2 regions of the Brevundimonas sp. NPDC046655 genome follow, and region 1 is predicted to be linked to the other one. Evidence: predicted binding sites of a transcription regulator. Region 1 holds the regulator's gene; the other holds the start of a gene.
What was found. Region 1 encodes LexA, which represses DNA repair genes until DNA is damaged. Its sites were predicted from a motif close to ATGTTCNCNANNTGTTCT; they were not measured.
Positions count from the first base shown of each region.

Region 2: uvrA (excinuclease ABC subunit UvrA) is a predicted target of LexA. The motif match lies at 4,413-4,430, and genes of this name have one in related genera.

Region 1 covers NZ_JBJDPV010000001.1:334,933-343,063, reverse strand. The annotation lists gene lexA (transcriptional repressor LexA) at 563-1,255, shown strand; gene ACI2KI_RS01670 (ComEC/Rec2 family competence protein) at 1,236-3,284, opposite strand; gene gltX (glutamate--tRNA ligase) at 3,403-4,818, shown strand; gene gltA (citrate synthase) at 4,884-6,185, shown strand; gene ACI2KI_RS01655 (hypothetical protein) at 6,319-6,492, shown strand; gene ACI2KI_RS01650 (hypothetical protein) at 6,598-6,939, opposite strand; gene lpxB (lipid-A-disaccharide synthase) at 7,072-8,131, opposite strand, start outside.
Region 2 covers NZ_JBJDPV010000001.1:717,350-725,480, reverse strand. The annotation lists gene ACI2KI_RS03480 (hypothetical protein) at 1-455, shown strand, start outside; gene ACI2KI_RS03475 (hypothetical protein) at 477-1,364, shown strand; gene uvrA (excinuclease ABC subunit UvrA) at 1,395-4,334, opposite strand; gene ACI2KI_RS03465 (hypothetical protein) at 4,497-5,393, shown strand; gene ACI2KI_RS03460 (group III truncated hemoglobin) at 5,354-5,878, opposite strand; gene ACI2KI_RS03455 (hypothetical protein) at 6,004-6,141, shown strand; gene ACI2KI_RS03450 (ABC-F family ATP-binding cassette domain-containing protein) at 6,107-7,690, shown strand; gene ACI2KI_RS03445 (EAL domain-containing protein) at 7,810-8,131, opposite strand, start outside.

The sequences.
Region 1 (8,131 bases):
GGCCTGGAGGCCAATGTCCGCTCTGGGCTCCGGTGCCCAGGACCGTAATCGACCCATTGCGGAACTTGACGATAGACTACTTTCAATGTCCCGTTTGTAGGTGCCCAAAACTACACCCCACCATCACCCGATCGTTCGCTGGCTAGACCGAGAGTTCGATCATGAGTTTTACCGTGTGGGAAACTGGCTCGTCCTCATAGTCTCAGTGGGGTTGGTGCCAATGCTGCTTTTCGGAGCTACAGCAGCCACGGTCGCCATTAGTGTGATCTGGGGAGCGCCCTGGTGCTTGCTCTTCGGCTGGAGAGGATATTTTTGGATCCAGCGGTTCGAAGCTCGTGAGCGACGACGGCGCGAGAGACAGAGGCGCAGGCGTCTCAGACACGTCAATGAGGCTGATGAGGGAGCTTCATGAGTCGGTGTTGCAGCTTTCCACCCTTAGCTGACATCCAAAGAAGCCGCTTTGAGCGGCAGCGCCCCCTCAACGCGGCCGAGTTGACATTCAGCAAGAACACTTACAGAACATCGACAACGGTTCACGCCTTGTTCTGGAAGCCTTGCGCCCATGCTCACCAAGAAGCAGCACGAACTCCTGATGTTCATTCACGAACGGATTCAGGAAACGGGCGTCTCGCCCTCCTTCGACGAGATGAAGGAGGCGCTGGATCTGGCGTCCAAGTCGGGCATCCACCGCCTGATCACGGCGCTGGAAGAACGCGGCTTCATCCGCCGTCTGGCCCACCGCGCCCGCGCGCTGGAAGTGACCAAGCTGCCGGAACAGGCCACGGCCGGCGCGCCGCGCGGCCACGCGGGCTTCAAGCCCGGCGTGATCGAAGGCGGCGGTCGCCCCCGCGCCGCTGAGCCTGCCAACGACACGCGCGAACTGGCCTTGATGGGCAAGATCGCGGCCGGCACGCCCATCGACGCCATCGAGCATGAGACCGCCCGCTATCCCGTGCCGGAAACCATGCTGGGCGCGGGCGAACACTATCTGCTCGAGATCGAGGGCGATTCGATGATCGAGGCCGGCATCCTCAACGGCGACATGGTCATCATCAAATCCACCGCCGACGCCTCGTCCGGCGAGATCGTGGTGGCCTTGGTCGAGGGTGAACAGGCCACGCTGAAGCGCCTGCGCAAGAAGGGCGCCTCCATCGCTCTGGAGCCCGCCAACCGCAACTACGAGACCAAGATCTACGGCTCGGATCAGGTCGCGGTCCAAGGCAAGCTGGTCGGCCTTATCCGCCGCTATCACTGAAGTCGGGATCGGCCTGACGCGTCCACGGCCGCTGGCCGCGCACGTCAGCCGCCCACACCGCCTTCCAGCCCGCGCCCACGCGCCACAGTTCCACCGAGCCCCCGCGCGAGTAGTCAACGCCGTCCAGCACCAGCCGGTCCGCGCATGAAGCGGGCAACCATGTCAAATCGGCCCGGCTGCTGACGACCAACGCCGACCGGCACATCGCGTCCAACTGTTCCGCCGTCGGCCCCTTCTTCCCCCACCACAGCGCGACCGGCCCAGCCGCTTCCGGCGCGCAGAAGGACCGCCTGCAGGCCCAGCCCTCCTCCGGTCTCGGCGTCAGTGCCAACCCGCGCCGCCGCGACCACAGATCGGCCGCGAACTGCCGCACGCCGGGCCGCACCACGACCGCCGCCTCGGCCTGCCGCCAGGCCGCATTGGTCCCGCCGTCGCCGATCCACAGATCCGGCGCCGCCGGACGCGGCCAGATCAGCACAGCCGCCGCCAGCGGCAGACCCAGCCAGCGCAACCGCCCGCGCCACAGGCAGATGAACAGGATGCCCAGGAAGGCCACCGGCAGAGCCGCCGCCGGGGCGCTGGCCACCGTCTGCACCGCCCCCGGCAGGCCCGCCGTCCAGTGGCCGATGGCCAGCATCAGATCGACGCCCTTGCCCGCCAGCCACAGGAAGGGCGCGCCCAGCCCCAGCGGCTCCAGCGCCGCGCCCAGCGCCAGCGCCGGCATCAGGATGAAGTCCGCGACCGGCGCCGTGCCCATGTTGGCGACCAGGCCATAGACGGCGGTGCGGTTGAAATGCTGCATGGCGAACGGCCCGGTCGCCATGCCCGCGACCAGACTGGCGGTGCATGCCACCAGCAGCCAACTGCCCAGCCTCTGCGCCGCCACGAAGGGCCAGGGCGCGGAAATCTCCTTGATCCGGCGCGGCCAGACCTCGGACAGCGCTACCAGAGCCGCTGTCGCCGCGAACGACATCTGGAACCCTGGCGTGACGATGGCCTCGGGTTGCAGCAACAGAACCGCGAAAGCCGCAACCGCCAGGGCGTGCATGGTCACCGCCTGTCGATCCAGCAGGATGGCGACAAAGGCTATGGAGGCCGTGATCGCCGCCCGCTCGGCGGGCGGCGGCGTGCCCGACACCACCAGATAGGTCCCGACCGCGATCAGCCCCGCGACCGCCGCGACCTTCTTGCCCGACACCCTGAGCGCCAGCCACGGCCAGGCCGCGACGCCCAGCCGCACGGCGAAGAAGACAAAGCCGCCGACGATGGCCATGTGCAGGCCCGAGATCGACAGGATATGCGCCAGCCCGGAATCGCGCATTGCGTCCAGATCCTCGCGCCCGATCCAGGTCTCATGTCCCGTGGTCATGGCGGCGGCGATTCCGCCCGTCCGCTCGCCCAGCCGCGCCACGATCCTCTGCGCCAGCGCATAACGCGCCGCATTGATTTTCATCGCCAGTCGCACCCGCCAGGGCGGCTCGGGCAGAACCGTCGGTCGTGTCTGCCCCAGAGCGAACAGCGTCCCGCCCATGCCCTGGAAGAAAGCATTGCGGCCGAAGTCATAGGCCCCCGGACTGGCCGGCGCCGGCGGCGGGTTCAGAATGCCATAGAGACGCACCGCCGTCCCCGGCGCCGGCGGCTCGCCGCGCACCGTCGCCCGCAACCGAACCGGCGTCGCCTCGGGGGTCAGCCCCCTGATCCGCACCGGCGCCACGACGATTCGCGCGCCGCGCTCGCCGGGACTGTCGATGTCCATGACCCAGGCCTCGACCACGGTCGACTCGGCCAGGGCCGGCGCGATCGGCCCGTTGACCGCCTCGGTCCTGAGTTTGGCTGTCGCCGCCCCGCCGCACAGGCAGGCCAGCATCAGCAGGGCGAGGGTCCGGCGCCGCGCCAGCCCAAGCCGCCGCCCTGCCAGCCAGGCCCCGCCTGTCAGCACCGCCGCCAGCATCAGCGGCCATCCCGCCGGTTCGGCCCTCAAGGCGAAATAGATCGCGCAGCCGCCGCCAAAGAAGACCGGCGCCCACAATCGCCACCGATCCGTCTGCGCCGCGACCTCGGCGCGCCCCCCGTCAAGAACCCTTAAGGCAAGGCTTCGCTTTGGCGCGCGCGGGCGTATAAGGGCCTCCGCAACGGACCCTTCCTGAATGACCTCCCCTTCCTCGACTGTCGTCACCCGCTTCGCCCCCTCGCCCACAGGCTACCTGCATATCGGCGGGGCGAGAACCGCGTTATTCAACTGGCTGTACGCCAGGAGCCGGGGCGGGAAATTCCTGATCCGCGTCGAGGACACGGACCGCGAGCGTTCGACCGACGACGCCGTGAAGGCCATCTTCGACGGCCTGTCCTGGCTGGAGCTGTTCGGCGACGAAGAGCCGGTCTTCCAATTCGCCCGCGCCGACCGCCACCGCGAGGTCGCCGAGCAGTTGCTGGCCTCGGGCCATGCCTATCGCGACTTCCTGACCGCCGACGAAACCAACGCCCTGCGCGACGCCGCCAAGGCCGAGGGCCGCGACTTCGTCTCGCCCTGGCGCGACCGCGAGCCGACCGTCGATGATCTGGCCAAGCCCTCCACCATCCGCTTCCGCCGCCCGCTGGACCAGGCCGTCGTGGTTGATGACGCGGTGCAAGGCAGCGTGCGCTGGGAATCCTCGTCGCTGGACGATCTGGTCATCGTCCGCTCGGACGGCGCCCCGACCTATAATCTGGCCGTGGTGGTGGACGACCACGACATGGGCGTGACCCACGTCATTCGCGGCGACGACCACCTGAACAACGCCGCCCGCCAGAGCCTGATCTATGACGCGCTTGGCTGGACGCGTCCGACCTTCGCCCACATCCCGCTGATCCACGGTCCCGACGGCGCCAAGCTGTCCAAGCGCCACGGCGCCCAAGCGGTTCATGAATACGCCGAGATGGGCTATCTGCCCGAAGCCATGCGCAACTATCTGGCGCGTCTGGGCTGGGCCCACGGCGACCACGAACTGTTCAGCGACGAACAGGCGATCGAATGGTTCGACCTTCCGGGCATCGGCAAGGCCCCAGCTCGCCTCGACTTCGACAAGCTGGCCCATGTCAACGCCCACTGGATCCGCTTGGCCGAGGACGATCGTCTGGCCAAGCTGACCCTGGACGCCCACCTGGCCCAGGGCCGCGCCCTGCAGCCCGACGACGAGGCCCGCCTGCTGCGCGCCATGCCCTTCGTCAAGGACCGCGCCAAGACCGTCGTGGAACTGGTCGCCCAGACCGAGTTCGTCCTGAAGCAGCGTCCGCTCGCCCTCGATGAGAAAACCCTTGGTTTGTTAAGCGGCGAAGGCGGCGAGAGAATTTCACGACTCCGTGAACGGCTCCGTCTTTTCCAGAGCTGGGACGTTTTCGCCCTCGAAGCTGAACTTAAGGCCTTTGCTAAGGAAGAGGGCGTAGGCTTCGGAAAAATCGGCCCTTCCATGCGCGGCGCTTTGACTGGCGGCTCGGTGTCGCCCGACATTGCGCGGATTCTTGCAGCCCTGGGACGCGACGAAGGTCTGGGGCGCTTGGATGATGCGCTGCAACAGACTAAGTGAACACCCATAACCACGCAGGCCGACGCCTCCCCGCGCCCGGTCGAAGGAAAACAAAAGGGGCCTAGATGACTGAACAAGCGAAACCCGCCGGCACGGCGACCTTCACCTACGGCGACAAGAACGTCGAACTTCCCGTCCTCGCGGGCTCGACCGGACCGGACGTCATCGACATCCGCAAGCTGTACGGCGCGACCGGCGCCTTCACCTTCGACCCGGGCTTCACCTCCACGGCCTCGTGCGAATCGGCTCTGACCTACATCGACGGCGACGCCGGCGTGCTGCTGCACCGCGGCTATCCCATCGACCAGCTGGCCGAAAAATCGAACTTCATTGAAGTTTGCCACCTGCTGCTGCACGGCGAACTGCCGACCGCCGCCCAGTACGAGAAGTTCGAGCAGAGCGTCACGCGGCACACCATGCTGCACGCCCAATTCGACCGCTTCTTCGAAGGCTTCCGCCGCGACGCCCACCCCATGTCGATCATGGTCGGCACCGTCGGCGCCCTGTCGGCCTTCTATCACGACAGCCTGGACATCCATGATCCGGTGCAGCGCGACATCTCGGCCATCCGCCTGATCGCCAAGATGCCGACCATCGCCGCCCGCGCCTACAAATACCACATCGGCCAGCCCTTCATCTCGCCGCGCAACGACCTGTCGTACGCCGAGAACTTCCTGCGCATGTGCTTCGCCGTTCCGGCCGAGGATTATGTGGTCGATCCGGCCCTGGTCCGCGCCATGGATCGCATCTTCACCCTGCACGCCGACCACGAGCAAAACGCCTCGACCTCGACCGTCCGTCTGGCCGGTTCTTCGGGCGCCAACCCGTTCGCCTGTATCGCCGCCGGCATCGCCTGCCTGTGGGGCCCGTCGCACGGCGGCGCTAACGAAGAAGCGCTGAACATGCTCAAGGAAATCGGCACGCCGGACCGTATTCCCGAGTTCATTCAGGGCGTTAAGGACCGTAAGTACAAGCTGATGGGCTTCGGTCACCGCGTGTACAAGAACTATGATCCGCGCGCCAAGGTCATGCAGCAGTCAGCCTATGAAGTGCTGGCCGCCACGGGCCGTGAAAACGATCCGCTGTTCCAGGTCGCCAAGGAACTGGAACGCGTCGCCCTGTCGGACGAGTACTTCACGTCGCGCAAGCTGTTCCCGAACGTCGACTTCTATTCGGGCATCACCCTGTCGGCGATGGGCTTCCCGACCACCATGTTCACCGTCCTGTTCGCCTTGGCGCGCACCGTCGGCTGGATCGCGCAGTGGCAGGAAATGATGTCGGATCCGACCCAGAAGATCGGTCGCCCGCGTCAGCTCTACACCGGCCCGACGCAACGCGACTACGTGTCGATCGAACAGCGCGGCTAAGGCCGTGTCGGGTCGAGAAGGCTGCGCCTTCTGACCACGGCCAAACAAAAATGAAAAACGCCGGGGCGAAAGCTCCGGCGTTTTTTGTTCACCCCACGCCGCCGTAGCGGCTCCGCCATGCTAGGTAATCGACATGAGCGACCATAAAGACGACGTCCCCGCCGCCGAAACTCCGGCCCAACGCGCCCTGCGCCTGAAACAGGCCGCGCTGAAAGCCCGCTCCGGCCCGCCGCAGAAGGGCGGCCTGCAGCGCGACAAGTCAATCACCGTGAAATCCGGGTCTAACAAGCCCTGGATGACGCGCTAAGTGCCAAGGCGCAGCCAGCAGACATCGTGAAAGGCCGTCAAGGATGGGAAGCGGACTTTAGCCCTAGTGATCGGGGAGTGACGATGGGTGGCTTGGTTCGAGCGCTCAATTCTCGCGAAAGCGGACCGTAAATTCAATCCGCGCCCCTGCACGCAAACTTCCTCTCGGACGGCTCAAGCGGGCTTCTGGCTTAGAAGCTTGGGCCAGCGCGATAGCACCGTAGCCCTTGCCTTCCGGGCGCTCACTGACAATGCGACAGTCCGCCAACCTTAGATCTTCGCCAACAGCACAATTAAGAGTGGCGGCGCCATCACGGTCGGTTGGGGTGAAGCTCCTGCCATGAATCGGTGTGCCATCGGCCGTGGTGCCGACGTGTTTCTCGCTAGATGCGCAGCCGCTGACGGCCAGGGCAAATCCTAGCGTTGCAATAAATGATCGAACCTTCATGCGCGCCTCCGCTTTGCCGGGAGGCTAGATCAGGGGATAGTGGAGCTCAATCGCGGACGACGGGAATGTCCGCCACGGGTCGAAAGCGGACGCGCTTTGAGGCACCACACACCGACGTTACAGTCTGCACTTTCAGCCCTTTCGAGCCGCAATCACCCGCAGCACCGCATCCGCCGCCAGCTCCGACGGATCGGGACCGCCTCGGCCCATCAGGTCCAAGGCTGCCGTCTGGCGCGCGGCCTGATCGGCGGCGGCCTGCGGGTCAGGCAATAGACGCCCGACCGCCTCGGTGAGCTTCTCGGGCGTGGCGTCATTCTGGATGAATTCGGGGGCGATGCGGTCGTCGGCGGCGATGTTGAACAGGGTGATGTGTTTGGCCGTCACCAGCTTCTTCATCAGCAGATAGGACAGGCCGTCGATCTTGTAGGCGATGACCATGGGCGCACCGGCCAGGGCCAGTTCGGTCGAGACCGTACCGCTGGTGGCCAAGGCGACATTGGCCGCTTTCATCGCGTCGTACTTGTCTGATTCCTGCACCAGATGGGCACGGAAGGGCCAGGCGGCGACGCGGCCCGCCACATCAGCGGCGACCGTGCCGGCGGCGATTACGGCCACCTCCAGCGAAGGGTTCGCCGCCTTCAGACGCTTCACTGTCGCCTCGAAGACGGGCGTCATGCGGGTGATCTCGCTGGGTCGGCTGCCCGGCAGGACCAGCAGCAGGGGCGCATCGGCGGCGATGCCGCGCGCGGCGCGGAACCGGGCGCCGTCGGCGCCGGCCATGTCCACGTGCAGGGCCTGTGACCCCACGACCGTCGTCGGCAGACCCTCGCGCTCGAACCAGGGCGCGTCAAAGCTGTAGAGCGACAGCAGATGATCGACGCTGGCGGCCAGGGTCTTGGCCCGACCCGGACGCGAGGCCCAGACCTGTGGTCCGACATACTTGATCAGCGGCACGCCGGGCAGCACCTCGCGCAGAGCCTTGGCCACGCGGATAGTGAAGCCCCAGCTGTCGATCAGGACGACCGCGTCGGGCCGCTCGGCCTTGGCTAGGGCCACCGTGTCGGCCACCCGACGCTTGACCAGACCATAGGCCTTCAGTCCCTCGATCCAGCCCAGGATGGACAGTTCGGCGATGTCGAACGGGCTGACGACCCCCTCGGCCGCCATCTTGGGTCCGCCCACGCCGACGAAG
Region 2 (8,131 bases), 380 kb from region 1:
TGGGGCTGCTGGTTGCGGTTGTCGCCGGGCTGGCGGTCTGGGGCGTCATCCTGCGGGCCTGTCTGATCATGCCGGCCAGCGTGGCTCTGGGCGACTTCGCCTTTGTTCAGGGCTGGAAGCTGTCGAAGGGGCAGGTGCTGCGGTTGCTGGGGCTGAGCCTGGCTATCGTTGTCGTCGTGCTCGCCATCGAATTGGCCCTGCTTGTGATCGTCGCCGTGGTCCTGTTCCTGCTGGCCGGGCTTAATGTCTTCAGCCTGGCGGCCATGCTGGAACAGGGGGCTCCGCCGACGGTGGATTGGGGCGTGCTGATCCCCTGGGCCCTGGCGGCCTTCGTGCCGCTGTCGTGGCTGCATGGCTTCCTGAATACGGTGATCATGGCGCCCTACGCCGAGGCCTGCCGATCGCTGCTGGCGCAAGCGCCGCAGGACGAAGCGCGTCCGGTTGCGCTAGGCTGATCGGGAATCGAGGACGACCGCATGATCTTTTCCGCCACCGACTGCGCCTTTGAGGGCTTCCGCCTGACGCGGCGCGCGCCCGTCGCCGTCCTGCTGTGGGCCGTGGCCTACGCCGTGTTCTTCGGCCTGCTCTTCCTGCTGGTGGGGTCGCATTTCGTCACCATCATGTCTCTGATCTCCCAGTTGGAGGGACAGACCGAGCCGTCGATCGAGGACATGCAGCCGCTGATGCAGGCCTATGGCGTCATCGTCGCCTGGGCCGTGCCTCTGGGCCTGTTCTTCAGCGCCGTGATCAGCACGGCCATCGCCCGATCGGTCATCCGGCCCGAGGATCGCAAGTTCGGCTACATGCGCCTTGGCAAGGACGAGCTGCGGGTGCTGGGCGCCAGCCTGATCGTCACCCTGATCATGTTCGGCGCGACCTTCGTCGGCTTCATGATCATCAGCCTGGTCGCCGCCCTGGCGGTGGCCGCGCCGGCGCTGTGGCTGGCTGTGGTCCTGTTGTCGCTGGCTGTGCTGGCGGTCGTGATCTGGCTGTCGGTGCGGCTCAGCCTGGTCGTACCGGCGACCTTCGCTGAGGGGCGGATTGCTGTGAAGTCGGCCTTCGCCATGACGGACAAGAAAATTTTCTGGCCCCTGTTGGGCATGGCGGTCATCGCGTGGGTCATGGCCATGCTGGTCGGCCTGCTGGGATCGGCCGTGGCCGCGCCGCTCAGCCTGATGGTCGGCGGGGCCGAGCGCATGGTCGGCATGGAGGGCGCCAGCGTCCCCAGCCTGCTCAGCGCCCTGGGGCCGATGCTGGCCGTGTCGCTGGTGGTCAACGCCGTCATGACGGCGGCCCAGGTCGTCATCATGTATGCGCCGTTCTCGGCCGCCTATCTGCAGCTCAAGGGCGCGGCGTGCCCCTGAGCTGACGGCGAGGACGCCTGACCGGGCCTGTCAGGCGCTCTTGCGGGCGCGAGGTTTCTTTTCGGCCTTCTGAACCTCAGGCAGGGCCGCCACGCGCGCCTTGCGGCGCTCCTCGTGGCGGTCCAACACCTCCTTGAGGTACTTGCCGGTCCAGCTGGCGGGGTTGCTCGCGACCTGTTCGGGGGTGCCGAAGGCCACGATCTCGCCGCCGCCGTCGCCGCCCTCGGGACCGAAGTCCAGCAGGTAGTCGGCGACCTTGATGACATCCAGATTGTGCTCGATGACGACGATGGTGTTGCCGTTGTCGACCAGTTCCTGAAGCACCTCCAGCAGCTTGCGCGTGTCCTCGAAGTGCAGGCCGGTCGTCGGCTCGTCGAGGATGTAGAGGGTCTTGCCGGTGGCGCGGCGGGCCAATTCCTTGGACAGCTTGACCCGTTGGGCCTCGCCGCCCGACAGGGTGGTGGCGGGCTGACCGACCTTGACGTAACCCAGACCCACGCGCTCCAGCGTCAGCATCTTGTCGCGGATCGAAGGCACGGCGTTGAAGAAGCGCGCGGCCTCTTCAACCGTCATGTCCAGAACGTCGGATATGCTCTTGCCCTTGAAGACAATTTCAAGGGTTTCGCGGTTGTAGCGCTTGCCCTTGCAGACGTCGCAGGTGACGTAGACGTCGGGCAGGAAGTGCATCTCGATCTTGATGACGCCGTCGCCCTGACAGGCCTCGCAGCGGCCGCCCTTGACGTTGAAGCTGAAGCGGCCGGGGCCGTAGCCGCGCGCCTTGGACTCGGGCAGGCCCGCATACCAGTCGCGGATCGGATTGAAGGCGCCGGTATAGGTGGCCGGGTTCGAGCGCGGGGTGCGGCCGATGGGCGACTGGTCGATGTCGATGACCTTGTCGAACTGCTCCAGCCCCTCGATCCTGTCGAAGTTGGCCGGGGCGTCCGAGGCGTTGTGCAGGCGGCGGGCGGCGGCCTTGTACAGGGTCTCGATGGTGAAGGTGGACTTGCCGCCGCCGGACACGCCGGTGACGCAGGTGAACAGGCCGACGGGGATATCGCCGGTGACGTTCTTCAGATTGTTGCCGGTGGCGCCGCTGATCTTCAGCATCCGCTTGCGGTCGACCGGGCGGCGGCCCTCGGGCGGCAGTTCGATCTCGCGCGCGCCGGTCAGGTACTGGCCGGTCAGCGACTTGGGATTGGCCATGACCTCGGCGGGCGTGCCCTGGGCGCAGATCTCGCCGCCGTGGACGCCGGCGGCCGGGCCCATGTCGATGACGTAATCGGCGGTCAGGATCGCCTCCTCGTCATGCTCGACCACCAGAACCGAGTTGCCGAGGTCGCGCAGGCCCATCAGGCTTTCCAGCAGACGGGTGTTGTCGCGCTGGTGCAGGCCGATGGAGGGTTCGTCCAGCACATAGAGGACGCCGGTCAGGCCCGAGCCGATCTGCGAGGCCAGGCGGATGCGCTGGCTCTCGCCGCCCGACAGGGTGCCGGAACTGCGCGACAGGCTGAGGTAATCCAGGCCGACGTTATTCAGGAAGCGCAGCCGGTCGGTGATCTCCTTGAGGATGCGGCGGCCGATCTCGCGCTGCTTGTCCGTCAGGTGATCGTCCAGGGTGGTGAACCACAGATAGGCCTTGGAGATCGACAGCCAGCTGATCTCGGCGATGTCGGCGCCGCCCACCTTGACCGCCAGGGCCTCAGGCTTCAGGCGCTTGCCGCCGCAGACCTCGCACGGCGTCTCCGACTGATAGCGGCCCAGTTCCTCGCGGACCCAGGCGCTGTCCGTTTCGCGCCAGCGGCGCTCCAGATTGGGCAGGACGCCTTCGAAGGCCTTGGCGACCTCGTATTTGCGGGCGTTGTCGTCATAGACGAACTTGATCTTCTCGCCGCTCGAACCGTGCAGGATGACCTTCTGGGCCTGTTCCGGCAGGTCGCGCCAGGCCTTGTCCATCGAGAAGCCGTAGTGCTGGGCCAGCGACTGCAGGGTTTGGGTGTAGAGCGGCGAGGGGCCGCGCGCCCAGGGAGCCACGGCGCCCTTGTGCAGGGTCTTGTCGCGGTCCGGGATCACAAGATCGGCGTCAAAGGCCAGCTTGACCCCGAGACCGTCGCAGGTCGGGCAGGCGCCGAAGGGATTGTTGAACGAGAACAGCCGCGGCTCGATCTCGCTGATGGTGAAGCCCGAGACAGGGCAGGCGAACTTCTCGGAAAAGACGATGCGGCGCGGTTCTTCGCCCTCTGCGGCGTTGGCCCATTCGGCCGTGGCGATGCCGTCGGCCAGGTTCAATGCGGTCTGGATGCTGTCGGCGTAGCGCGGCTCGAGACCTGCTTTGGTTACAATGCGATCGACGACAATATCGATGTCGTGCTTGAACTTCTTGTCGAGCGCGGGGGCGTCCTCGATGGCGTAGAATTCGCCGTCAATCTTGAGCCGCTGGAAGCCCTGACGCTGCCACTCGGCCATTTCCTTCTTGTACTCGCCCTTGCGGCCGCGAACGACGGGGGCCAGCAGCAGGAGGCGCTCGCCGTCGGGCAGGGCGGTCAGCTTGTCGACCATCTGGCTGACGGTCTGGCTCTCGATCGGCAGGCCGGTGGCGGGCGAATAGGGGACGCCGACGCGCGCCCACAGCAGGCGCATGTAGTCGTGGATCTCGGTGACCGTGCCCACCGTCGAGCGCGGGTTCTTGGAGGTCGTCTTCTGTTCGATGGAGATGGCCGGCGACAGGCCCTCGATCAGGTCGACGTCCGGCTTGCCCATCAGTTCCAGGAACTGACGCGCATAGGCCGACAGGCTCTCGACGTAGCGGCGCTGGCCCTCGGCGTAGATGGTGTCGAAGGCCAGGGATGACTTGCCCGACCCCGACAGCCCGGTCATCACGACCAGCTTCTCACGCGGGATATCGACGTCCACGCCCTTGAGGTTGTGCTCGCGGGCGCCGCGAACGCGGATGAAGTTGTGCTTTTCGGTCATGGAATCCGGGAACGCGGAAGACCCCGGAACGGTCCAGGGCGACGACGCTATATGGGGATCAATTCGTGCTTTTCAGCAAGAACAATATGCGAACACCATCATGAAGAAGTCTGAGCTGTCACGGGATGTCGACCTGCGGCTAGGCTAGGTGCCGGAGGCTCCATGTTTTACGTTATTCTGATGCTGGCTGGTCTTGCCGGGGGCGATCCTGGGTTGGGTTCGTCAGAGGCCACGTATGAAGAACTCAAGGTTGGCGGCGCGGCGCGGCGGCTGGAAAGGTTGGACGCCGAGGCTGCTCTCTGGCTCGACGCGGCGCTGGACCGTAGAGGGCATAGCGGCGACCGGACCGTTCTGATGGGGTGTGATCTGACCGATCCAAAGGCCGATCAGGAGCGGCGGGCCTTGAAGCGCCTCATGCGATCCGGCGATGAAACGGATTTCGAGCAAGCCGAGGCGCAGGTAGAGCGGCTTCAGAGGGCTGTGTCGCCCTCGGGTGCGGATCCGGAACCGCAGGGCGATGAAGACTGGCTAGTATGGGCGGCGGCGCGCGATCAGCAAGCCCGTCGGGCTCTTGGCGATGCGGCGCCGGAAGGCTTCGAGGCGCTGGCGGACGAAGCGACGACGCTTAGGCTGGAGGCGATGTGCGCGGAGGATTTCGCGCGAAGCCCTCGCCTGGGTAGGATACTTGATCGCTGGGCCGAACTGACGCCTGTCGCGCGTCGAGCAGCGTTTGTTCTGCTGATGCATCAGGACCACGATCCGGGGCTTCAGGCCAAGGGAGCCGCCGCGTTTCGCAGCCTGGGCCTGGACACGGATGTCAACCGCCAAGCATTCTCGCGACTGGCGGATCGAGCCGCGCTGAATCGTGGCGAGCCGCAGCTGTATGGCCGGCTCTATCAGTGCGCCACCGAGCCCCCAGCTCCGGACGGCGCCGTCTTGTCCCTCGAACAACTGGAGCGAAACCGCAAGATAATCGGACTGGAGCCTTTTGAACTTGAGTTCAGTCGAGTGTGCGGTCGTCAGCCCTCGGGCGTCCAGGCGGGTTCGGGGCGGCGGTAGCGTTCGCCGGGGCCGACCAGGACGCCGTTGGCGTTGGCGACGCCGAGTTCCAGGCTTTCGGCGATGCGGCGGGCGCGGACGATGAAGTGGTCGGCGGCGACCGGCGGACAGAGGTCGCGGGCGGCGGCCTCGAAGATCTGCAGCCAGCGGTCGAAGTGGCGGGCGTCGATAGGCAGGGGCAGGTGCTTCGGCATGGGGCGGCCCTGATAGACGCCGGTGGACAGGGCGACCGAGGACCAGAACAACTTCATCTGTTCCAGGTGCGGGCCCCAGTCCTCGATCCGTTCGGCGAAGATCGGGCCGATGAAGTCGTCGTCGCGGACGCGGGCGTAGAAGCCTTCGACCAGGGCGTCGATGAGGGCCTCGTCGATGCCGGTCTCGTCTCGAATCCGCTGAACGGCTTGGGCGCGGCGGGCCGCGGCCTCGGCACGGTCAGGCAGGGGCTTGTCGATGCGGAAGGCGACGGTTCGGTCAGGCGCGGTCATGGGCTGAAGATAGGGGCTCGGCGCCGCATCGCAAAAGCGTCGCAGGAGAATTGGGGTTGCGCTGCGAAAGATCAGCACCCATCCTTCTATTCAGCCAACGTATTTGACGAGGAGGCACGACGATCATGATCAGCGCTCTGGAAATCGGTTTCGCCCTTTCCGCTCCGCTCTTCGTGCTCGCCTATGTCCTCGCTCAACCCAAGCCCAAGCCCGTCCGCATCCGCACTCGTGACGCTCAACAGCGTCGCGGCCCGCACGCCTGACGGTCACACCCTATTCGATAATCTGAGCCTCGCCTTCGGGCGCGAGCGCACGGCCGTCGTGGGCCGCAACGGCGTGGGCAAGACCACGCTGCTGCGCCTTGTCGCCGGTCTGGCCGAACCCGCTGAGGGAACGGTAACGCGCGCCGGGACGGTGGGCTGGCTGGCGCAGGCCTATGAGCCAGCGTCCGGCGAGACCGTGGCCGATACCCTGGGCGCGGCGGAATCTCTGGCCCTGCTGGCGCGGGTGCTGGCGGGCGAGGGTTCGGTCGAGGACATGGCTGAGGCCGACTGGACGCTGGAGGCTCGGCTGGACGAGGCGCTGGCCCAGGTGGGGTTGACCGGCCTAGCGCTGGATCGGGCCACGCGCAGCCTGAGCGGCGGCGAGCAGACTCGACTGCGGTTGGCCGGGCTGATGCTGGCGGCGCCGGATCTGATCGTGCTGGATGAGCCGACCAACCATCTGGACGCCGAGGCGCGGGCTCTGGTGGCCGAGGTCGTGGGACGTTGGCCGGGCGGGGTGCTGACGGTCAGTCACGACCGGGGTCTGCTGCGGCGGATGGATCGGATCGTCGAGCTGTCGAGCCTGGGCGCGCGCGTCTATGGCGGCGGTTGGGACCTCTATGTCGAGCGGCGTGAGGCTGAGCGGGCGGCGGCGGAGCGCGATCTGGAAAGCGCTGAACGCGAGGTCGGACGTGCGGCCCGCGAGGCGCAGACGGCGCTGGAGAAGAAGGCCAAACGCGATAAGGCCGGCCGGGCGCATCGGGCGGGGACGTCCGATCCCAAGATTCTGCTCGACGCCAGAGCACAGCGGGCCGAGGAATCCGGGGCGCGGGAAGGGCGGTTGGCGGAGCGTCGGCGCGCGGAGGTCGAGGCGCGCTTGACGGAGGCCCGCGAGCGGGTTGAGCGGGCGCGGCTGCTGTCCGTGCCCATGCCTTCAACGGGGCTGGCGGCGGGGAAGACCGTCCTGGCGCTGGACGGGGCGGAGTGGCGCAGTACCGAGGGGCGGCGGATTGTCGGGCCGGTATCGTTGCGGCTGATCGGGCCGGAGCGGGTGGCGATCACCGGGCCGAACGGGGCAGGCAAGACGACGCTGCTGAAGCTGATCGCGGGCGAACTGGAGCCGACGGCGGGGCGGATCGAACGGCCTGTGACGGCGGCGCTACTGGATCAGACGGCGGCGATCCTGAAGCCGGAGGAGACCCTGATCGAGGCCTGGCGGCGGCTGAACCCCGAGGGGACGCCGAACGACGCCCATGCGGCCCTGGCGCGCTTCCTGTTTCGCAACACGGCGGCGCACCGGACGGTGGGGACGTTGTCAGGCGGCGAGCGGCTGAGGGCGGCGCTGGCCTGCGTGATGACGGGGGCGACGCCGCCGCAGTTGTTGATTCTGGACGAGCCGACCAACCATCTGGACCTGGATTCGATCGCGGCGATCGAGGCGGCGCTGACAGCTTATGACGGGGCGCTGGTGATCGTCACTCATGATCGAGACTTTATGGACAATGTGGGCGTCGATCGGGAGGTGCGGCTGGAGCGGGCGACGGGCTGAGTTTTCAAAGACCGTCCCGCATTCTGGTCCGGTTCGCCGGCCGAGCGAGCAAGATCGCTTCAAGAGCTCTCAAGCCCTGAAAATTTCAGGGATTGCGGCTGCGACTTGTGATCTCCGGGTCAGCCCCAGGCTTCGATCACGCCCTGACGGCGGACGCGGGGAGAGACGGGGCCGGTCGTGACGGGCTCGGCCTCGGCGCGGCCGAAAAGCCAGCCCTGGCCATAGTTGACCCCGAGGTCCTGAAGCGCCTGGGCGACGTCCTCGGTCTCGATCATTTCGGCGATGGTCGTCATGCCCAGCGAGCCGCACAGTTCGACCAGATGGCCGATGAGGGTGCGGGTGCGGGCGTCGCCGTCGATGTCGCGCACGAAGGCGCCGTCGATCTTGACCGCATCGACCGACAGGCCGCGCAGATAGTCGAAGGCGGCCGAACCGGCGCCG